Latilactobacillus sakei subsp. sakei DSM 20017 = JCM 1157: one gene and its partner. The main gene of each other region encodes a partner of the protein of the gene in region 2 in a complex. Links are inferred from orthologs where the notes say so. Each region holds a gene or a part of one and is shown on either strand. Other genes may lie near its edges.

The links. Proteins that work in one complex are often made in the same cells at the same time.
Region 1: the proteins of secY (region 2) and secA are in contact, whole or in part, in a crystal structure (PDB 3DIN), measured with the Thermotoga maritima proteins. The link is inferred for Latilactobacillus sakei subsp. sakei DSM 20017 = JCM 1157 from one-to-one orthologs. Residues at the interface, in WP_004081795.1 of Thermotoga maritima: Glu108, Gly109, Glu110, Glu111, Ala236, Glu237, Arg238, Arg239, Ile240, Thr241, Ile242, Gln243, Tyr244, Ala245, Arg246, Arg247, Val248, Thr249, Gly250, Arg251, Arg252, Val253, Tyr254, Gly256, Ala257, Ser258, Thr259, Tyr260, Leu261, Pro262; in WP_004082002.1 of Thermotoga maritima: Glu261, Ala262, Arg263, Lys300, Ala301, Arg302, Thr303, Ile304, Ile305, Leu323, Tyr324, Asp325, Pro326, Val329, Ser330, Tyr333, Ile336, Lys340, Phe345, Val349, Glu363, Phe364, Tyr374, Ser375, Gly376, Gly377, Glu393, Ile395, Thr482, Ser483.

Annotation. Positions count from the first base shown.
Region 1 is NZ_AP017929.1:1,906,692-1,909,755, forward strand. Bases 25-3,054 are described here. They hold secA (preprotein translocase subunit SecA), read right to left. Parts: upstream 2,707-3,054; coding sequence 343-2,706; downstream 25-342. Other genes in these bases: hpf (ribosome hibernation-promoting factor, HPF/YfiA family), read right to left, coding at 2,955-3,054. Outside these bases: more of hpf, read right to left, coding at 3,055-3,064. UniProt on the Escherichia coli protein: Required for protein export, interacts with the SecYEG preprotein conducting channel.
Region 2 is NZ_AP017929.1:713,534-716,511, reverse strand. The notes cover bases 1-2,944. They hold secY (preprotein translocase subunit SecY), read right to left. Parts: upstream 2,149-2,944; coding sequence 853-2,148; downstream 1-852. Other genes in these bases: rpsE (30S ribosomal protein S5), read right to left, coding at 2,818-2,944; rpmD (50S ribosomal protein L30), read right to left, coding at 2,618-2,803; rplO (50S ribosomal protein L15), read right to left, coding at 2,149-2,583; LEUCM_RS03585 (adenylate kinase), read right to left, coding at 143-799. Outside these bases: more of rpsE, read right to left, coding at 2,945-2,978. UniProt on the Escherichia coli protein: The central subunit of the protein translocation channel SecYEG. Consists of two halves formed by TMs 1-5 and 6-10.

The DNA of each region.
Region 1 (3,064 bases), 1.2 Mb from region 2 along the record:
TCAGGTTCTTCTTGTAATAACTCTAAAGTGACACTCAATTCCTCAAACTGCGCCTGTAATTGGTTAAAAGAATCATACTTTTCCTTTAACACATTATTTTGATCAATTAATTGTTGCGCTGATTGTTGGTCATTCCAAAAATCAGGATCGCCCATCTGTGCTTCATTTTGTGCGATGCTTTCTTGAAGGCCTTCTAAGTCAAAGAGACCCCCTGAACTGCGTTATTTTACTCTCAATTTCGTTTAATAAATGTCTTGCTTCACTTAATTCCATTTGATTAACCTCTTTTTGATTTCATGCCATTAAAAAATGGCTAAGTCAATTGCCTCAGCCATTCGTTAATTAGCGTCGAATATTTTGACGAATTTCCGCCTTCATGAAGAGTCGAGTTGTATCGTAATCGATATCACTAATCATTTCTTCAAACATTCTGTAGCCTTCTTCTTGATATTCAACCAATGGATTCATTTGACCGTAGCCCCGTAATCCGATTGAATTTCTAAGTTGATCCATTGCGTCGATGTGGTCTGTCCAACGTTCATCAACAACACGGAGAATAACAACTTTTTCAAATTCAAGCATTTGATTTTCATCAGATAATTGTTTTTGTTTTGTTGCATAATTCTTTTCTGCAAAAGTCATCAATAATGCTTCGATTTCTTCAGCTGACTTGCCTTGTAACTTCTCAAGTGTTAATTGTTCTTCACTAACCATTGAAGTCGTTGCAAAATCATGAATTGCTTCAAGGTTCCAATCTGCTGTATCACCTTGTGTGTGCAATTGAACGATTCGTTTAACCGTTCTTGAAATCATTGGCATAATCACTTCTTTTAAGTTGTCTTCTGCCATAATGACTTGCATCCGTTGTTTATAAATGACTTCACGTTGTTCACGCATGACATCATCGTATTGAAGGGTTTGTTTACGTGTATCATAGTTATTCCCTTCAACCCGTTTTTGTGCGGCTTCAACTTGGCGCGTAATCATCTTACTTTGGATGACAGCATCGTCGTCTGAAATCTTCATCCGATCTAGGAATGCTTTGATTCGTTCTGAACCAAAACGTTTCATCAAGTCGTCTTCCAATGACATATAGAATTGTGTTTCACCAGGATCACCTTGACGACCAGCACGGCCTCGAAGTTGGTTATCAATCCGTCGTGATTCATGACGTTCAGTACCGATAACAGCTAAACCGCCTAAATCTGTGACACCAGGTCCTAATTTAATATCAGTCCCACGACCAGCCATATTAGTAGCGATTGTAACAGCGCCCCGTTGGCCAGCATTCATGATGATTTCAGCTTCTTTGAAATGGTTTTTCGCATTCAAGACAGCATGTGGCACATTATTTTCGTCTAATAAACGTGATAGTAATTCTGATGATTCAACCGCAACCGTCCCAACTAATGTTGGTTGGCCTTTTTCGTAACGTGATTTGATGTCCTTCACAACGGCGTGGAATTTACTTTCAAGCGTTGGGTATAACACATCTGATTTATCGTTACGTGCGATTGGGCGGTTAGTTGGAATTGAGATAACTTCCATATTGTAAATTTCACGGAATTCTTCTTCTTCGGTTTTAGCCGTCCCAGTCATCCCTGAAAGTTTGTTATACATTCTGAAATAATTTTGATACGTAATGTTGGCCATTGTTTTGGTTTCATCTTGGATTTCAACGCCTTCTTTGGCTTCAATCGCTTGATGTAAGCCATCTGAATAACGACGACCATCCATCACACGTCCAGTGAATTGATCAACGATCAAGACTTCACCATCTTGAACCACATAATCGATATCCTTCAACATGATGAAATTAGCACGCAATGATTCATCCAAATGATGCGTCAAAGCTGTATTTTCAATGTCATATAAGTTATCTAGACCAAAATTAGCTTCAGCTTTGCCAATACCGGCTTCTGTTAAACTAATTGTTTTTGTAGGCCAATCGATTTTATAATCTGCATCTTCTTTTAAGGTTTTCACAAAGCGGTCCGCACGGATATAAAGTGCCGTTGATTTTTCTGCTTGTCCAGAAATAATCAAAGGTGTCCGGGCTTCATCAATTAAGATTGAATCCACTTCATCGACAATTGCAAAGTTCAATGGACGTTGTACCATTTCTTCTTTGTAAACAACCATGTTATCACGTAAGTAATCAAAGCCAAGTTCACTATTAGTTGAGTACGTAATATCAGAGTTGTAAGCATCGCGTTTTTCTTCAGGGGTCTTCGCGTTTAGGTTCAAACCAACTGAAAGCCCTAACCAGTTATACAATTCACCCATTTCAGTCGCATCACGACTTGAAAGGTATTCATTGACGGTAACAACATGAACCCCTTGACCCGCAAGCGCGTTCAAATAAACGGGCATTGTGGCGGTTAACGTTTTACCTTCACCAGTTTTCATTTCAGCGATATTACCTTCGTGTAATGTAATCCCACCAATAATTTGAACCCGGAATGGGAATAAACCAAGCACACGTTTAGCGCCTTCTCGAGCGACCGCGAATGCTTCAGGTAAAATATCGTCTAATGTTTCGCCATTTGCTAATCTTGTTTTAAATTCAGGTGTCTTAGCTTGTAACGCTTCGTCAGATAAATTACTGTATTCATCTTCATAAGATTGTACTTTATCGGCAATTTTGCCCATTCGTCCAACTTCACGTTTATCGCTTTCTACCCATGATTTTAGAAAATTTGCCATGTATTATAATTCTCCTCTGAAAATTCTGATCACTATGATTTTAATTAAATTTTAGAATTACTGGACCACTAACATCTTATTCTAACATTTATTACAGTCAATTAAAACCTGATGCTTAAACAAATACATGCGATTAGGCATAAAATTAACCCTATTACCTATAGTCTTATTCTGAAAATAAATAAAGGGCTCGAAACAAACACTATTTTGTTTGTCTCGAGCCCTTCACGATGTTTATTTAAAATTTTTTATTCATCTGTTTCGATCAAACCATAACGACCATCTTGGCGTTTGTAAACAATGCTTGTGCCATTTGTTTCTGAATCTTCAAAGATAAAGAATTCATGACCTAACATGT
Region 2 (2,978 bases):
GAGCTCTCCGCACTCACCCTAGTGTCATACCGAGATATTATATCACAAGCATTAAATTTTTAAAAGCACTGAGTACTTAGTCATTAACAACAAGTCAGGCTTTTACGTGAATAATGACCTAAAAGATCACTTGAGTTGATGACTAGTCTTTAATGGTATCAAGTACTTTTTTAACGGCAGCGAACACGTCATCAATTTCTTGATTCCCATCTACCGTGTAAAGCAGGTTACGTTTTTCATAAAAATCAAGTAAAGGTGTATTCATTTCGATATTGACCTTTAAGCGATTCTTAACCGTTTCAGGTTTATCATCTTCTCGTTGGAAGAAGACGTGGCCGCCACAGCGATCACATGTGCCTTCCACTTGAGTTGGATGGTAAAGCTTATGGTACGTTGCACCACAAGTTTTACAAATGAAGCGACCAGATAAACGATCAGCCAAGATTTCAGGATCAACATCAATGTTGATCACACCATCTAAAGGTTTGTTCAATTTATCAGTGATCACTGCCAAAGCATCCGCTTGGTCAAGTGTCCGAGGAAATCCATCAAGAAGATAACCTACATTAGTATCTGCTTGTGAAAGACGTTCCTCGACAATTCCGTTTGTCACATCATCTGGTACCAATTCACCTTTGTCGATGAAGCCCTTAGCTTTAACACCAAGGTCTGTTTGATCTGCCATAGCAGCTCTAAACATATCACCAGTTGAGATGTGTGGAATATGATAAGCGTCAACAATCTTTTCAGCTTGTGTTCCCTTACCAGCGCCGGGAAGTCCCATTAACATGAGATTCATGCCTTTGCCTCCTATTTAAAACAAGGATTCAATACTTTTTAAACGATAATTGCTTATCGAATGAAGCCAACGTATTTCCGTTTCATGAGTAAACCTTCGAGTTGACGTGTGCTTTCAAGCGCCACACCAACGACGATTAGTAAACTAGTCCCACCTAAACCAATTGATTGAGGTAGACCACCGAGGTTTGCTGCTAATTGAGGTAATAATGCAATTACCCCTAAGAACAACGCACCGACAGTCGATAGTCGCATTAATACGCCGGAGAGATATTTCTCGGTACCTTTACCGGGCCAAACACCTGGGATATAACTCCCTTGTTTGGTCAAGTTCTCAGCAACTTTTTCAGGGTTAACCTGAACAAATGCGTAGAAGAAGGTAAAGAGAACAATGAGCACCGTGTAAACAATCGAACCTGTCACAGTTTGCATACTGAAGATGTCTGACATAACTTTGAACCAAGCATCTTCACCATGACTTGCCTGGAAGGCCATTAAGATTGTTTGAGGTGTCATAATAAATGAACTAGCAAAGATAACCGGAATCACACCAGCAACATTGACCTTTAGTGGTAAGTAACTGTTGTCACCTGCACCTGCTTCGCGACGTGTATATTGGATTGGAATCTTACGGTTCGCTTGTTGAACCCAAGTAACGAAAGTCACAATGACTAATACCGCTACGATTAAGCCAACAACGAACAAGATTCCTAACCACATTTCACCCTTAGAAGCATTCAAGACATGTTCCTTGATGATTTGATGAAGGCCACTTGGGAGGCGCGCAATGATACCCGCGAAGATAATCATTGAAACACCATTCCCTAAACCTTTATCAGTTATCTGTTCACCTAACCAAGTAATTAACATCGTACCACCCGTAAGGATGATCCCGATGCTAACGAAGGTCTTAATTCCTGGATCTTTAACCAAGCCCATTTGACTGAGTGAGTTAAAGCCAGCAGTAATCCCAATTGATTGAATAAACGCTAAGATGATCGTTAAGTAACGCGTCACTTGGTTAAGTTTACGTCTCCCAACTTCACCTTGCTTGCTCCATTCAACAAATTTAGGCACAATGTCCATTTGTAGTAATTGAACCACAATTTGGGCCGTGATGAATGGTGAAACCCCCATCGAGAAGATGGAGTAATTCGCCAAGCCACCACCACTAACAGTATCAAGTAAAGGAATCAAACCAGTTGATCCTAACTTGGTTAACGCGCCAGCGTTAACACCTGGTACTGTAATCTGTGCACCTAAACGATAAACGATCAAAACGCCTAAAGTGAACAAAATCTTACTACGGATTTCCTTGACTTTAAATGCGTTTCTTAGTGTTTTAAGCAATTAAATCACCTCAATTGAACCGCCAGCAGCTTCTACAGCAGCTTTTGCAGCTTCAGAATACTTGCTTACCTTAATGTTCAATTTTTTGTTTAATTCACCATTTGCTAATACTTTAACACCTGAAAGTTCGTTCTTAACAACACCTGCTTCGATTAATACAGTTGCTGTGATTTCTGTACCGTCTTCAAAACGATTTAAATCGTTAAGGTTAACGACAGCATATTCTTTGCGGTTGATGTTCTTGAAGCCGCGTTTTGGCATACGACGGAATAAAGGTATTTGCCCACCTTCAAAGCCTAAACGTACCTTACTACGAGCCTTTTGGCCTTTTTGTCCACGGCCAGCTGTTTTACCAGTACCTGAAGACGTACCACGACCGACACGCTTGCGAACATCGCGAGCACCTTCGTTAGGTTTCAATTCATGTAGTTTCATTATTGTGCGCACCTCCTTGCAATATATGTTGAAATTAGTCTTTAATTTCTTCGACTGTTACTAAATGTGCGAGTTTGAAAATCACACCGCGAGTTGCAGCATCATCTGGTTTGATTACAGAACTATTTACTCGGTTCAAGCCAAATTCTTTGACCATTTTACGTTGTTCTGGAAGACGATGAGCAGCACTTTTTCTTAAAGTAATCTTTAATTTAGCCATGTTCAGTTATCCTCCTAGTTTTGTAAGCTTTCTACAGAGATATTACGCAATTCTGCGATTTGTTCAGCAGTCTTCATACGAGTTAAACCGTCAATTGTGGCACGAATAACGTTGATAGCAGTTTTGCTACCCAATGTTTTACTTGTCACATCATCGATTCCTGCTAATTCCATGA